4 regions of the Vreelandella gomseomensis genome follow, and region 1 is predicted to be linked to each of the others. Evidence: predicted binding sites of a transcription regulator. Region 1 holds the regulator's gene; each other region holds the start of a gene.
The links. Region 1 encodes FliA, which starts transcription of late flagellar genes. Its sites were predicted from a motif close to CTAAAGTTNNNNNNNNNNCNGCCGATA; they were not measured.
Positions count from the first base shown of each region.

Region 1 (4,098 bases):
GACACCTGCCCTTCGAAGGCGTTCAGCACGTCCACCAGGCTGGCAACCAGATCGCGACCCTGCTCAGTGAGCCGTGCCCGCCCGCTGTCGAACAGCAGACTCTCATTGATACGCAGCGTCACGCCTTCCTGGCCCTGGGAAACATCCACACCGGGAATGCTGATGCCATCAAAGCGCGGCTGCACGCCGCTGTGTCGCGGCTGGATACCGGCCGCCAGGGTGGCCAGCGGAAGGTCTTCAATGGCGCCAGGGGACACCTCGGCAACACTGCCGGCGGCACCCTCGTCGTTGCCGCCAGGCGGGGCCAACGAGAGGAGCAGCACGAACAGGGTAATCAGCAGCGTCAGCACATCGAGATAGCTGGTTAGCCAGCTTTCCTCGTCCCCGCCGCCGGTGACCGGCGGCTCAAGCATTTGCCGCGTATGCCCATCTAGCATAGTGACTACCCTTTGGCGGCGGCGCTGGTTGAGGTACGCGGCTTCTTGACGTCAGGCTCGCGGATTTCGTCGTGATAGTTGGCGACAAACGAATTGAGCGTTTCTTCGATGAACGACGGCAGGCGGCGCTTGGTGATCAGCGAAATGCCTTCCAGCACCATGTTCATGGTAATCAGACGCTCTTCGGTACGCCGTTCAAGCTTCACCGCAATCGGCTTGAACACCAGGTTGGCCAGCAGGATGCCATAGAAGGTGGTCAGCAGCGCCACGGACATGCGCGGCCCGATCACGTCCAGGTTGCCGGAGTCCATGACCTCGAGCATGTTCACCAAACCCACCAGCGTGCCGATCATGCCGAACGCCGGGGCATAGGTCGCCATGGTACGAAAGATCTGCGCTTCGGCGTGCTCTCGCGCCTTGAGGCGCGCAATGCGCCAGCGCAGCATGTCGAAGATCTCGTCTTCCTTGGTGTTGGCAATGACCAGTTGAATACCGGTTCGCAGGAAGGGATTGCGGGTGTTTTCAAGCTCCTGCTCGACGGCGCGCACATCGCCCTTGAACCACAGCCGCGACATGGACACGAGCTCATTGATATCGTCACGCACGTAGGTATTTTCACGGCGGAATACGAGCCCGACGAGACGTACGACACGCAGCACTTCCTTGAGCGGGTAGCTGATGAAGGTGGCCGCAAGGGTGCCGGTCACCACGATCGCCAGCCCCGGCACATTGAGGAAGCTCCCCGGTGACTCGGCGGTAAAAAACAGGACGCTTACCAGCAGCAGTATGCTGGCGAGAATACCAATCAGCGTCGATGGGTTCATGGGGGTGCTCCTTAAAGCATTAATCCAGGCGTTAAAGTAGCATCATGGCCGGAAGCTGCGCCGCCGGCGGTAGACACCTACGCCGAGTCGTTCAACTTTGCGCGCAGGCGGCTGACCGCCTGGCTGTGCAACTGGGAGACGCGTGACTCCGTGACGCCAAGCACGGCGCCGACTTCCTTGAGGTTCAGCTCTTCCTGATAGTAAAGCGCCATCAGTAGCTTTTCACGCTCGGGGAGCGCCTCGATGGCGGCCTCCAGGGTTTCCCGCTGCTGGGCATCAAGTAGGTGGTCGAACGGCGAACTCCCGATCTCGCGATTATAGGGTTCGGCGCCGTCGGCCACCAGTTCTTCAAAGGGCAGTAGCTGACCGCTGTTGGTATCGTGGAGCAGCTGCTGATAGTCCCCCAGCGACATCGCCAGCGCCTCGGCGATCTCCCCCTCTTCAGGGGCGCGGCCCAGCGATTGCTCGAGTCGCCGGACGGTTTCATCCACGGCCCTGGCCGAGCGTCGGACACTGCGCGGCAGCCAGTCACGGGTGCGCAGCTCGTCCACCATGGCGCCGCGGATACGCTGGCTGGCAAACGTCGCAAAGGTAGCCCCCTGGGTGGCATCGAAACGGCCCAGCGCCTCCAGCAGCCCCATCATGCCCGCCTGGATCAGGTCGTCCAGCTCGATGCTGGCGGGTAGCCTGACCTGCAGCGTCAAGGCCTGACGTCTTACCAGTGGCATGTACTCCGTCATCAGCTCACTTTGTTTGATCCTGCCTTGTGCTGTGTACATCCTATTGCCTCGCGGCTAAACCACCTTTGACTCACTGGTAATTTATAATCATCTGCAGCCCTTTGACGCTGACGGGCCGCTGTCCTGGCCGCAGCACAAATTGAAAATGCAGCGGCGTTGTCGCCTTCAGTCCGGACAAGGCGCGGGTTTCCCCGCGCATCCCGGACAGGGCCACGCAGCGCTCGGGATGGCAAAGCCAGGCCCGCAGTGCGGCGCCCGGGGCATGCTGGTACTGCCACTGGATACGCCCGATAACCGCCGACTGCGCGACCATGCCTGCGGGAGGGCGAACCTCATCGCTGCGGCTGGCACGGTCGCTCATGGTCACCAGTAGGCCCGGCACCTGAGCGACCCAGCTGCCGGGCGCCGCCTGCGCCATGGAGCCGAAAGCCAGGACGAATACCATAAGACCCATTGCATGACGCCACCAGCCTAGCATGCTTCATTCCTTTTCATGAGCGAATAAGCCTCGTTTATTAGTCGCTTTACCGGCCTTCGCCGGGGTCAGCGGGCCAACAGCAGCAGCTCGATCCCGAAATAGCGATCCGCCGCCTGGCGCAGGTTTTCCAACAGCCCCTGCCTGGGCAGGTGCGGTTCGTGGAGCGCCAGCAAGCGCTGCGGGCCATTGTGCTGATGAAGCTGCTTGACGACATGATACATGCGCCCGAATGCCTCGGCATCGCTGCTCACCCACAGCGCCCAGCGCCGATGTGTCTGACTCAGCTCGGCAAGCGCTGGGGCGTCCGGCATCACGATCCGGATATCCCAGTCGGCGGGATCCTTGGCCCAGGCGCGCCCCAGGGCGGCCCACTGACCCAGACGCGCGCTGACCTTGCGTACCTGAGCCGGTTCATCAGCGGGCAGGCCGACCACCATCAGAGGCGTCTTGGGCGCCGGCGGGGTCACCGGCGGGGTCATCGCGGCCGCGCCGGGCACGATGGGCTCCTGATAGGCCATGGGCCCAGGGGCATCTACCGCCTCGGGAGGCGCTTCATCGCCGCGCTGCTGACGCTGCAGATCCGCCCATTTGCGCAGCCCGGCGGCTTGATCCTGAGCGCTCATGTCAAGCCCTCACGGTTGACGCTGCCCAGCTGGCGAATCGCGTCCCGGGCCATGAAGGCATAGACCAGCGCATCGAGCAGCGCCGTGTCACGGCGACGCCGCCGACTTGACAGCAGGTTCAATACATCGCTGTGCAGTGTCACGGCGGCTTCATCGTCGGCACAGTCCAGATGTCCCGCCACTGCGGCGATGCCGCTGGCCATCAGCAAGCGCACTTCGGGGCTGACCTCGCCGCTGTCGGCGTCTTTCAACTGCTGCCAGGCGCGTCGCGTCAGCGCTGCCAGCCCTTCGCTCTGCAGCTGGGTCACCAGCAGGCTCAAGACGTCATTGCCCAGACGCGCGGGGGTCAGCCAGTAGCGGCGGGTCACCACCTTGGCGCTTTCCGGGTCGCGCACTTCGCCGTACCAAGCGAGCAGCGCCCGCCCGGCTGCATCGCTGACTTCGACATAGGCAGTCCACAGCGTCATTGGCTGGCCTCGAAAACGCACCTTGACGTGATGATTGAGGGTGCTTTCGGCAAACAGCTGGCGCAGCGCATGGCGTTCACCGTGCAAGTGTACCCGCAATGCCGGGGGGGCCAGACTGACCCAGGTCAGGTATTGGTGCTCTAACCAACTCAGGGTGTCGCCGTCGGGTAATGCCGGCAGCAGGTGAACAGCGACGCCGTCGCGCTCGCTGAAGGTGGCCATGCGCGGCTGCCAGCCAGCGGGCTGACGGTGCTGGAGCCAGGGCAGCGCCATCCAGGCGCCATCGGCATCCAGGCCGATATCGGGCATCGCCCAGTCACAGCCGCGTTCGTTGCGCCGCGGCGACCAGGCCATACCCAGCATGCGCTGGGGCGGCGGGTAGCCCTGGAGCAGCGCATCGAGGCGCTGATCCTGCAGTACGCCAGGCAGATTGGCGATGTCCCAGACGCCCTCGAGACGCTCGAAGCCCACCATGCGTTCGCGCAGCCGGGCAAACAGCGACGACAGGCGGCGCCCCTGCCCCAATACA
Region 1 covers NZ_JARWAI010000006.1:225,537-229,634, forward strand. Annotated here, with positions in the region: gene QC815_RS10000 (OmpA/MotB family protein) at 1-437, opposite strand, end outside; gene QC815_RS10005 (motility protein A) at 443-1,261, opposite strand; gene QC815_RS10010 (RNA polymerase sigma factor FliA) at 1,339-2,040, opposite strand; gene QC815_RS10015 (flagellar protein FlhE) at 2,072-2,455, opposite strand; gene QC815_RS10020 (hypothetical protein) at 2,545-3,102, opposite strand; gene flhF (flagellar biosynthesis GTPase FlhF) at 3,099-4,098, opposite strand, start outside.

Region 2 (4,098 bases), on a different contig from region 1:
CACTCTTACGATGTGGCTACATTTAGCCCAGCAGCGACAGTACGTTCTGCGGCAGCTGATTAGCCTGGGCCAGTACGGATGTACCTGCCTGCTGGAGGATCTGATTCTTGGTCATGTCCGCCACTTCTGTTGCGTAATCAGCATCTTCGATGCGTGAGCGCGCAGCAGACAGGTTGGTCTCATTCGTACTGAGGTTGGTGATGGCAGACTCAAAGCGGTTCTGAATCGCACCAAGGTCAGAGCGCAGGTTATCCACCTGTGACAGCGCGGAATCAAGCTCGCCAAGCGGGTTGTTGGTAGCACCCGTCAGCAGGCTTGCAGCGGTGAGCTCAGTACCGTCAACCGTAAATGAAGCTGTGGTGTTGGTTGTTACATCGGCATCTTGCGGATCAAGCGCAACATTGAAGGTTACCGAAGCACCACTGGCAATGTTGATGCCCTGCGCAGCGAGAGTACGAGACTCGGCTTCAGATGCGGCACTAACCTGAACCTGTGCGTACCAGTTACCACCCTCATCAACGAAAGCATCAGCAGTAGTTGCAGTAACAGAGCCAGCGGCAACGCCCAAATTAGTCGCGAGATCAGCACCAAAATCGCTAACCTCAGAGTCAACAATACCAGTGGAATCGCCGTAAGCATCTTCAAAATTAGAAGCTGTCGCAGCGGCTACCGTACCCTGAGCGCCGTTAACATTAAAGCTATCAAGGCCCAGTGTTTCGGCGTTGATTTCTTCCAGGTTGACGCTGATGGTTTGACCGTCCTCAGAACCTACTTGGATGGAAACTTGCTGATCTTCAGAGAGCACCAGCGTGCCATTGAAATCAGTCTCGTCAGAAATACGGTTAATCTCTGTCAGGCGCTGATCAATTTCTGCCTGGATAGAGTTCAAGTCGTCCTGGCTGTTGGTGCCGTTAGCGGCCTGGACGGTCAGCTCACGTACACGCTGCAGGTTATCGTTAACCTGGTTCAAACCACCCTCAGCGGTTTGTGCGATGGAGATACCATCGTTGGCGTTACGCTGAGCCTGGCCCAAACCGGTGATTTGCGCGCTCATACGGTTGGCAATAGCCTGACCAGCCGCATCGTCCTTGGCACTGTTGATACGCAGGCCAGAACTCAAACGCTCCATGGAAGTCTGCAGAGCATTCGAAGATTGGTTCAGGTTCTGCTGACCGATCATCGAGGTAATGTTGGTATTGATCACTGACATGGTGTGATTCTCCTTGCTTTGGACACTGGCCCTGAGGCCTGCTTTCGGCCACCTTGTGTGCCGTTATATTTACTAACGGCTCGGCGAGGAAAACCTTTAGGGCTGGATGCTAAAAAATTGCAAAAGAGAGGTAGAAATATGCTGATGCACTGAAAAGGTTGCGTAGAAGCCAACACAGGGCCAAAAGGCCCTGTGATTAACTACTCGTTTTCTACTGACTTACGGTGGTTAATCGCGGCCTAGCTGAGCATCCATGGCCTCAAACTGCTTGGTGAGGTAGGAGCTTGTGCTGTTCATCTGCGCGATCATGGCATCCAACTGGCCGAACTGGGTGCGGTAGCGGGAGATGGTGCGTTCGATGGTGTTTTCCATGCGCTCATAGCGCTCACCGAGGCTATCGATGCGGTTTTCCGCACCGCTGATGGCGTTGCCCAGAGTACCGTTTTTGCTCATCAGCTGTTCAAGCGTGGTACTAAGGATGCTCGCCAGCCCCACCGAGTTTTCATCACCCTCCACGCCGGTGAAAAAGTCGCTCAGCGCATCGGGGCTATTCTTGGCCAAGCCGCTGATGGTGTCATCGTCCATTTCCAGCGTGCCGTCGCGCTGCAGGGTGATGCCGAGCTGGGTTAACGTGGAGAACTCGCCGCCTGCCACACCGCCGCTAAGTACAGAGCGCAGCCGGTTTTCAATGGTACGCACGGAGCTGTCGCCGACCAGTTCAGCCGCCTCGCCCGTCTCGCTATCGAATTTTGTCACGGTGCCAATGGTGTTCTTTACATCGTTAAAGGCCTCGACAAAATCACCAATGGCTTCGCGTACTTTTAAAGTGTTACGTTCGACGTTCACTGTGCTGCTGGCAGTTTCACCTGTACCCAGGTTTAGCTCACCCAGATCCAGGGTCACTCCCTGGATGGCGTCTTCTATCGTGTTGCTGGCACTAGTAATAGCGATGCCATTGACGGTCAGCGCGGCATCTTGACCACTTACCTGGGTGTCGCTGGCAAAGGGAGGCGTGGCCACGGCTGCGCCAGCAGCATCCACAAAGCTGAATCCGGTAACCGACGCATCAAGTCCGGTTTCTTTTGAGCTAAGCGCCAGGCGGTAGCCCTCGCCATCGAAAATAACGCTGGCGCTGACACCTGCAGCGTCGTTGGCATTGATCGCGTCGCGAATATCTTCCAGGCTGCTGTCCGCCGCCACGTCGATATTAACGCTATCCAAGCCAGCAAAGTCGAGCCGTAACTGGGTGGCGCCGCCCATGTCGAGGGCAGCATCGCTTTCTGTGCCCACCAAGCGCTGTGAAGCCAGAGTACCCGCCGTCGCCAGGTCAGTCACCTCAACCCGGTAACTGCCAGGTAACGCATCGGCATCAGTTGTTGCGGAAATCTCATCGCCGCGCACGTTGGCCGACAGGCTTTGATAAAGCTTGGGGTCGCTAAGCGCGCCTACCGCATCCTGCAGCGCGTCCATCGACGTCTGAATTTTGCCGTAAGCAGAGATTTTGGCTTCCTGCTGCGCTTGCTGACGGGTAATCGGTGCAAGCTTGCCGCGTTCGGCATCTTTCAACTGATCCAACAAGCCGTTCAGGTCAAGGCCGGAGCCAATCCCAAGAGAGGTAATCGTCGCCATACCAGGTTCCTCGATTGTAAGGCTAAACCCACTGGGCTGGGAGCGGACATCGGCCCACCTCAGCACCTTTCTATCTTTGATGGTTAGAGTAATCGGCCAAAAAGGCGCTAGCTTTAACGCTTTTTTATTAGTTCATTTGGTTAGCTTACCCTGTTCAGGCGATGTGAGCACAAAAATGCCTGCGCAAGGGCAGGCATTTTTAAGTGGGCTGGGCGAATTAACGTATGCTAGCGGCCAAGCTGGGCATCCAAGGATGCAAACTGCTGGGTGAGGTAGCTGCTGGTCTGGTTCATCTCGGCGATCATGCCGTCTAGCTGGCCAAACTGGGTGCGGTAGCGCTCAATGGTTCGGCCGATGTCTTGCTCCATACGGGTATAGCGATCACCTAGAGAGTCGACGATATTTTCACTGCTGGTGATAGCCCCCTGAACGGCACCGCTGCTGCCAAGTAACTGCTCAACGCGGGTGTCTACTTGGCTTGCCATTCCAGGATTATTTTCAGTTCCCACGAAGAAGTCAGCTAGCGCCTGCTGGTCGTTGGCGACCACGTCACTTAACTTATCTTCATCAAGGGAAAGCGTGCCATCAACCTCCAGCGAGATACCCACTTGACTGAGCATTGAAATGCCATCGCCACCTGACGCGACGCCACCGCTCAACACGCTGCGCAAACTCGATTCTGCCGTGCGCACGGCGCTGTCACCATTTAATGGACCAGCTTCGCCGGTCTCTGGGTCAAAGTTGGTAAGCTCGCTTGTTGTCTCTTTCAGCGCGTTATACGAATCGACAAACGACGTGACGGCTTCACGAACGGCCCGGGTATCCTGCTCTACAGCTACCGTGCCGGTACCTTCACTTTGTAGGTTGAGGGTAACGCCCTGGATCGCGCCTTCGACCTGATTGGTTGGACTGGTGATATCAATGCCGTTGACGTTAAGCGCGGCGTCGGTACCCGCCTGCAAGGTATTGTCGGTATCCGCAGCAAACGGCGCATCACCATCAAAGGTAAAGTTGCTGATGGAAGCATCGGCACCACTTTCACGCGAGCTGACCGCTAGGCGATCCTGAGTGCCATCGTTAATGATGGTGGCATTAACGCCGGCGTTTTCATCTGCATTGATGGCATCTCGAATGTCTTCGAGCGAACTGTCGGCCGCAATGGCGACAGTGGTTTCACTACTATCACCAAAGGTAAACGTCATGTTTTGGTCGGCGGTGGTAAGCGTGCCTTCCGCCACCCCGTCAGAGGCCAGCGTCCC
Region 2 covers NZ_JARWAI010000012.1:58,198-62,295, forward strand. Annotated here, with positions in the region: gene QC815_RS14870 (FliC/FljB family flagellin) at 23-1,210, opposite strand; gene fliD (flagellar filament capping protein FliD) at 1,439-2,839, opposite strand; gene fliD (flagellar filament capping protein FliD) at 3,067-4,098, opposite strand, start outside.
Region 2: QC815_RS14870 (FliC/FljB family flagellin) is a predicted target of FliA. The motif match lies at 1,284-1,310, and genes of this name have one in related genera.

Region 3 (4,098 bases), on a different contig from region 1:
TTGGGAAAATAGACCCCTTTATCGTCTTCATAGCCGGATTCATACAGCTAGGCCTTGAGGTCAAGCGTCTGGTTTTCGGTTAGTTGGAAGCTCAGGTTACCGAGAATATCGTGGGAGCGGTTACCCTGAAAATCAGGGAAGATGTCATCTGTGGGTAGGCATCGCTGTTGAGCATTTCATAGAGATGGTGGTTGGGGGCTACTGGCGATTCTCAAGGCGGTGGCGTCTATGTGCCGCTGGGTAACAACAAGCATATCCTTATCAAAAGTGGGTTGGCGCTCACCGATTGACTTACTGCCATTTAACGCAAATAATAACTATTGCTATTTATTCCGTGGTGTTAATCAAGGCAGGAGGCCAAACCGTGGGTACCCAGTCGTGGAATGCTGAGTTAGAGGATATCTTCGTTAATCAGCGACCCCGGCTCTGCTGTGTCGCCGCAAAAGTATTGGGCAATACTGATCAAGCCGATGATGTTGTACAGGATGCCTATCTTAAAATTTCAGAAGCAACCACCCTTTTTGAGGTAAAGCAGCCCATATCCTACGTGTCACGGGTAGTGCGTAACCTCGCCATTGACCGCTGTCGCCGTTCCGCTTTTGAGTCTGCATTGTTTGCAAAAGAAGAGGAGGGAGATAACACCTCTTGCGCTTCGCATTCGCCTGAGGTGATTGCCATTGATCGCCAGGCCTTGGCCCAGGTGGTTGAAGCGTTGGATGAGCTACCTGAGCGGACCCGCCGTGCCTTTGAACTCTACCGTTCGGGAAGCCATACCCAGCGGGAAGTGGCCCAGCAATTAGAGGTTTCCACCACATCGGTTAACTTTATGATCCGCGATGCGCTTACCCATTGCCGTCGGTCGTTGCAAGGGCGGTAAGCCCACTTTAGTTATGCCTCCTTTGTTGTCGCTTTGTTACACTGTCATCAGATGGCTATAGCGTCGAAGAGCCTAGACGCTTCCCCAGGCAAGTATTGAGCGGACAGCAATAGCGAGGTTTGACAGTAACGATGGATAATGAAAGCGGCGACGATGCCGTTTGGCAAACTGCTATTGACTGGCTGATGCGAGAGCATGAAGAGACGTTGAGCGACGCTGATCGCGAAGCGCTGAATGCATGGTTGGCAGACTCTTCCCAGCATCGCCGAGTATTTCATGAAGCAGAACAGCTTTGGCTGCTCACGGGGATGATTCCGCGCAGTGATGAGCGCAACTGATAACTCGCTGCTTTTTAACCACTCCGTTTTTTTGTGCCCCTGGTTTTCCTCCTTGATGGTTTGACGCCTTTCATGTTTTTAAGCGCTAGAGCCGTTTAGCCCCCGCCCGCATTCTTTCTATTTTTTCCTTCCCGACATTAAATTTTCTGGTTCCTCACACGTCATTAAGTAATGAGAAGCAATTGCGTTTTATTTCTCATTCCTTAGGAAACGGTGAGGTTCTACCCATGACAAGCTGTTTTGATCGTGAAGATGCTGTCTTCCGCGTATTAGTCAACCACGAAGAGCAGTACTCCCTCTGGCCGGAATGGAAAGCGATTCCTGCTGGCTGGACGGATACCGGTGTGCTCGGCGATAAGCCAACCTGCCTCGACTACGTCGAAAAGACCTGGACCGATATGCGACCACTGTCACTGCGCCAGTGGATGGATGAGCAAGCTAGTGCCGAGGCGGAGCAGGTGAATGCCGGTTAAACGTTTAAGGCTGCTCTGCCTGCCCTGCGCCGGGGCCAGCGCCACCATGTATCTGCGCTGGAAGCGCCAGTTGCCCGCCTGGGTCGAGGTGTATCCCGTCGAATTGCCTGGGCGTGGCGAGCGCCTGGGTGAGCCGCTTATCGACGACTTCGAGACCCAGGTGGTGCGGCTGTGCGAAGAGCAGGCAACACGGATGCGCGGTGATTTTGCCCTGTTCGGCCACAGCATGGGGGCGCTGCTGGCCTACGGCATGGCGGCACGCTTGCGCGATGTGGGGCGCCCTCAGCCACGGATGTTATTCGCCTCAGGCAGCGCGGCGCCCTCAATGCGCGACCCAGAACGCTTGGCGGGGCTTGATAACGATAAGGCCTTGATTGCGGATCTGCGCCAACAGGGCGGCACTCCTGAGGAAGTCTTCGAAAGCCCTGAACTGCTGCGCCTTACCCTGGACGTATTAGCAGCGGACTATCGCCTCTGCCGCAGTTTCCGCTATCGCGGCGGGTCGCCGCTTGCTTACCCCCTACAGGTACTCGCTGGGCGTGAAGACGATATCGAGGAAGAGCGTCTGGAAGCGTGGCGGCGGGAAGCGGGTGGGGCGTTCTCTTTAAACTGGTTCGAAGGCGGCCACTTCTTTATTCGCCAGCAGCAAGCGCAAGTGCTGGAGACCATAGAACGTGCGCTGACCCGGCGGCTTGAGGAGGTGCCCCATGCAGCGCCTGCGGTTAGCTGAAGGGGTGCCCGAGGGGCTTGAGGTTTGGTGCCTGGCGCTCGACCTGAATGCCCCGGTGGCCGACGACGACGATCAACTGCTGAGCCGAGCCGAGTGGCAGCGTGCCCAGCAGTTTCGCCATCACGCCGATGCCATCCGGGCCATGGCAACACGCGCTGCTCTGCGGCGTCTGCTATCTGAGTACACCGGTATAGCGCCAGAAAAGCTGGTGTTTACTCAAAACGCCTACGGTAAGCCCGAGCTGGAAAACGCTGAGGGGCCTGCCTTCAATGTCTCCCATTCTGGCCATGTCGCCCTGATCGCGCTCGCTCCCGGCGGCGCGGTGGGGGTCGATATTGAGCGTCGCCGACCCGAGGACGAACTGGCGCCGTTGCATGGGTTGGTTCTATCGCCTAGCGAGCAGCGTGATCACATTAGCGGCGCCAATCTCCCCTTTATGGAGCGCTGGGTGGTCAAAGAGGCGGTGCTCAAAACCCTGGGCCTTGGGATTACCGATCATCTGCAGTCGCTCTCTATTACGTCCTCTTCAGAACCGAACACCTATCACCTTGAGCACTCGCTTCCCGTGTCATCACCTCTGCAGGCATGGCCGCTGCCAGCGCCAAGTGGCTATGCCGCTGCCCTGGGTTATGTCGACACAAGCTATCTCGACTCGGGCTATAGCGATCAAGGCTATGCCCAAGGTTAACGCTACTCAATGACTTTTTAGGAGATCAATAATGGACAGCCAAAGCGCAACACTAACGCACCCAACCAACGCCATATCCCAACGTCAGGGGCCAGCTGATTCTGAGCTGCCCATGATGATTTCCCCCGCCTACCCAGGGCAGCCGCTGCTGGAAGCCTTCGACGATTTGCGTGCGGATATTGAGTCACTAGTGACCAAAGTGGGCGGCGTGCTACTGAGAGGCTTTGACGTTCCCGCCGTTGATGATTTTCAACAGTTTGCCGCCGCCTTTGGCCATCCGCTGCTGAGCTACGAGTTCGCCTCGACGCCACGCTCAGCGGTGTCATCGGGTATTTATACCTCCACCGAATACCCCGCCCATCAACATATTCCCCTTCACAACGAGCAGGCCTATACCCGTGAGTGGCCGATGAAAATCTGGTTCCACTGTGTCACCGCGTCACCCGAGGGGGGAGAGACGCCGATAGCCGATAGCCGTGCCATTTACCGCCGTATGCCGGTAGAGATTCGTGAGCGCTTTGCCCCCGGGATTCTCTACGTACGCAACTACGGCGATTTCGATATGCCTTGGCAAAAGGTGTTTAACACCGAAGACCGCGCTGAAGTGGAGGCATTCTGCCAGCGCGCGGGGATTCGCTGCGAATGGAAACCCGACGGCGACCTGCGTACCACCCAGCTATGCCAAGGCATAGAGACTCACCCGGTCACCGGTGAGCCGGTGTGGTTCAACCAGGGCCACCTTTTCCATGTCTCCAACCTGCAGCCAGAAGTACGTGAATCGCTGGAAGAGATGCTCGACCCCGAAGACATGCCGCGCAACGTTTTCTTTGCCGATGGCAGCCCCATTGACGATGCCATTTTCGATGAGATCCGCGGCGTAATGGCCGAGGAAACGGTGATGTTCCCCTGGCAGGCGGGCGATGTGCTGATGCTCGACAATATGTTGGTCGCCCACGCACGAACGCCGTTTAAAGGGCCGCGCAAAGTCGTTG
Region 3 covers NZ_JARWAI010000001.1:138,473-142,570, reverse strand. Annotated here, with positions in the region: gene QC815_RS00555 (RNA polymerase factor sigma-70) at 365-877, shown strand; gene QC815_RS00550 (FecR/PupR family sigma factor regulator) at 1,009-1,215, shown strand; gene QC815_RS00545 (MbtH family protein) at 1,443-1,688, shown strand; gene QC815_RS00540 (thioesterase II family protein) at 1,678-2,418, shown strand; gene QC815_RS00535 (4'-phosphopantetheinyl transferase family protein) at 2,396-3,106, shown strand; gene QC815_RS00530 (TauD/TfdA family dioxygenase) at 3,219-4,098, shown strand, end outside.
Region 3: QC815_RS00545 (MbtH family protein) is a predicted target of FliA. The motif match lies at 1,353-1,379, and genes of this name have one in related genera.

Region 4 (4,098 bases), on a different contig from region 1:
GCATGGTGGCGCTATTTGTAGCTCCTCGCGTGCTTGAGGGGCGACGTAACAAAAAAGCCGTTGAAGATGATGCGTCACAAGACGCTGAGTAGATAATTAAATTGTCCGTTTTTAAAGCCCCGTTTTGACGGGGCTTTTTGCTTTGTGCGCCAAGTATGGCGCGTAGCGCCTTGATCGACGCTGTTTCTGGGAGTGAAAGTCCCCTGCACGTCCGGCCAGGGGAAGTGCCGTATCAATGAATATACCGCCGCTTACGGGGCCTGATCTGGCGGCAAAGGGCGATGCCCCTGGCAGCCTGCCAGGGGCATCCGGGAGCAGCACACATGAACCGAGTCCTGCCTAGAAAATGACTCAATCACCAGGGACTGCTCTCGGTACTCGATAAGGGTATTAACCGGGATAGTTTTCCGAGTGGCGGCCCACCAGGTTGATCGATTCGCCGCCATCGACGTACAGAATCTGTCCGGCCACAAAGTCGTTAGTGAGCAGGTAATGGAGTGCCTGCACCAGGTGATCCGGTGCGCCCTGATGGTCGACCGGGATGCCCTCGATCCGCCAGTCGATATAGTCGCTGGTGCGCTGAGAGGCGGGCAGTACCACGCCGGGGGCAATGCCGTTCACGCGGATACGTGGCGCAAACTCAAGCGCCGCCATGCGCGTCATTTCCGCGAGGCTCTTCTTGGACAGCAGGTAGGCCGCGTAGGGGTACTGGTGATAGGCCACCTTGTTGTCGATGATGTTGATCACCTGGCCCGATTCCACCGCGTTGGCGAAATGCCGGGTCAACAGCAGTGGCGTAAACAGATTGACCCTGAACTGGGTTTCCAGCATGGCCAGGTCAGTCTCGGCGAGCGGCGCGGGTGCGTACGCCGACGCGCTGTTGAGCAGCACGCTCAGCTGCGGGAAGCGCTGGGTGACCTGCTCGATCAGCTGACCGACGTCGTCTTGCAGAAAATCGCAGGCAAACAGCTCACATGCTCGACCCTGAGCGCGAATGCCCTCGGCGACCACCTCGGCTTCCTCGCGGGAGCGGTTGACGTGTAGCGCGATATCGTAGCCTGCGGCGGCCAGCGATTCAGCGAAATGGCGTCCCAGGCGGGTCGCGCCGCCGGTGACCAGTGCTGCCGGTGTACTCATTGAAACGATCCTCATCGTGATACGGTGGTCAAAGGTTTGGAATCATAACGACTGTCTGCGTGAGGGCAGCGTTTGTCAATAAATTGTACAGCACTTGCACAAGTAGCGCAGGGCGTTAGGCTAATGTCTCACCAGTGCCCCGCTCAAGGATAGCTCGCCATGTCTCTGCACCCTTTATACGCCCAGCCCGACACCTCGCTCAATGAATGCGTGATTTCACTGGGCTCGAACATCGAGCCCGAGCGGCACGCCGCCGAGGCGCTCGACATACTGGACAACGAGTGCGAACTGGTGGGGCGCTCCCGGGAGATCGTCACGACGCCGGTCGGCTATCAGCAGCAGCCCAACTTTCTCAATGCTGCCCTTTTGGTGCGCACGCGTCTGACGATGAGCGACTTTCGCGCTTATCTGAAAGACGTCGAAGACCGGCTGGGTCGGGTGCGTGGGCCGATCAAGTCGGGACCGCGCACCATGGACCTTGATATCGTGGCCTGGAACGGCGAGCTGGTGGACGACGGCTATCTCCATCAGGATTACGTCCGCGTGCCGGTGGACGAGCTGCTGGCGGCCACCGGACGCGCTTCTGCCTAAGCGTCGGTTGATGAAGCTGCTTTGCCGGATGACGATATATTTCCAGCGTAAGACTTGAGGTTTTCGGCGTTCAGCCGATAACAATATGACTGCCTGTTGGGCTGCGTTCAGCGACGCCGGCAAAAGGGCAGCTCTACGAGGAACCACCGTGATCAGTCTTGCGACCAACCTGACGTCGTTGCTGGTAATCAACAATCTGCGCGCGAGCCAGCAGTCGATGCAAACGGCCATGCAGCGCCTGTCCTCCGGCTTGCGCATCAACAGCGCCAAGGATGACCCGGCGGGGCAGGCCATTGCCAATCGCATGGACGCGCAGGTGCGCGGTATGAATCAGGCGATTCGCAACACCAACGACGGCATTTCAATGGTGCAAACGGCTGAAGGTGCGCTCGATGTCATCAATGACAGCCTGCAGCGCATTCGCGAGCTCAGCGTCCAGGCCGCCAACGGCACTAACTCCCCAAGCGACCTTGAATCCATTCAGACCGAGATCGATCAGCGTTTGGAAGAAATCGACCGGGTGGCCGAGCAAAGCAATTTCAACGGCATCGGGCTGGTCGACAGCGATAAATCGCTCAATATTCAGGTGGGCGCGAACGCAGGGGACAGCATTGCGGTGCGTCTTGAAGGCATGGGCGTTCAGGCACTAGGGCTTGAGAACTTCAGTGTGCTCGATGATGCCAGCGCTACCGACAGCCCGCTGGCCGCGATGGATGACGCCATCAAGCGCATTGATCGTCAGCGTAGCTACCTAGGCGCCGTGCAGAATCGCTTCGAGAGCGTCATTGATGGCCTCAATAACAGCATTATCAACACCTCTGCCGCCCAGTCGCGCATTCAGGATGCCGACTATGCAAGAGAAGTGTCCAATCTGCTGCGCGCGCAGCTGCTGCAGCAGGTGGGCATTCGTATGCTTGCCCAGGCCAACCAGCAGCCGCAGCTGGTGCTGCGGCTACTGGAAGGGCGCTAAGCGGTTACTGGATGATGCCCTGCTCCCTGGCCATGGCGTACGCCGCCTGAGGGCCGTTCCACAGCGTGGGCAGCAATATCAACGACACCGGGATCGCGGTGATCACGATAAACTGCTGAAGCGCGCTGATCTGCCCGGCGCCCATGTTCAGCAGTACCGCCGCCATCAGTGCCATGGCGATGCCCCAGAAAGCGCGCACATAGGGGCTTGGGTCGTCGTGACCGGCACCGACCACGGCAATGGCGTAGCTCATCGAGTCACCGGTAGTGGCCACGAAAATGGTGGTCAACAGCAGGATCGCCAGCGCCATCCAGGTGCCCCCGGGCAGCGCCTGGGCCACGGTCAAGGTTGCCACATCGAACTGGAAATTGTTCAGTGCCTCGGTCAGCTCGATGGCGCCGGTTAACTGGTAGTAAATGCCCGAACCGCCCAGCAGGGTAAACCACACTGAGGTGGCGATCGGCGCAATGACGGCCACGGCGATAATCATCTGGCGAATGGTACGGCCTCGGGAAATGCGCGCCACGAAGATCGCCATCAGCGGGGCGTAGCCGATGAACCAGGCAAAGAAGAACACCGTCCACCACTGCATCCACCAGTCCGGGGCGGTATCCGCGGTGGTGGTCGCCATGGTGAAGAACTCGCTCATGTAGGTGCCCAGCCCCGCCATATAGCTGTTGGCGAGAAACAGGGTGGGGCCGAATACAAAGATCACCGCGCCAATCGTCAGGGCGAGCATGACGTTGAATCGGCTGAGCAACTGAATGCCTTTGTGGATGCCGCTCATGGACGACAGCACATAGAGACCGCCCAGCGCCGCCAGAATGATCAGCTGGCCGGTATAGCCCTCCGGCAGGCCGAACAGTTCGTGCAACCCAAAGCTGACCTGGGTGGCGAGAAAGCCGATTGGTCCCACCGTGCCGGCCACCAGGGCAATCACGCAGCACGCGTCAATCACGCCGCCGAGCGGCCCACGCAGCAGGCGTTCGCCAAGTACCGGGTAGAGCAGCGTACGCGGCTGAAGCGGCTGGCCTTTCACATAATGCGCGTGGGCCAGCACGATCGCCGACAGCGACCCCAATACCGCCCAGGCCAGAAAGCCCCAGTGGTTGAACGACTGCGCCAAGGCGTTGGCGACGGCCTCCGGGGTACCCGCTTCGCTGTCGAACGCGGGCGGCGTGACCACAAAGTGATACACCGGCTCGCCGGCGGCAAAAAACACCCCGCCGCCCGCCAGCAGGGTGCACAGAATGATCGACAGCCACTTGAAGGTGCTCATTTCCGGCGCCTCCAGGTTGCCGATCCTGGCATTGGCGGCGGGGGTGAAGGCCAGGCCGATGGCAATGAAGAAGGTGGCGATCAACAGCAGTTGAAAGTAGGTGCCAAATACGCGGGCCGTC
Region 4 covers NZ_JARWAI010000003.1:29,285-33,382, reverse strand. Annotated here, with positions in the region: gene QC815_RS04245 (hypothetical protein) at 1-92, shown strand, start outside; gene QC815_RS04240 (SDR family oxidoreductase) at 391-1,137, opposite strand; gene folK (2-amino-4-hydroxy-6-hydroxymethyldihydropteridine diphosphokinase) at 1,297-1,728, shown strand; gene QC815_RS04230 (flagellin N-terminal helical domain-containing protein) at 1,877-2,698, shown strand; gene QC815_RS04225 (BCCT family transporter) at 2,703-4,098, opposite strand, start outside.
Region 4: QC815_RS04230 (flagellin N-terminal helical domain-containing protein) is a predicted target of FliA. The motif match lies at 1,782-1,808, and genes of this name have one in related genera.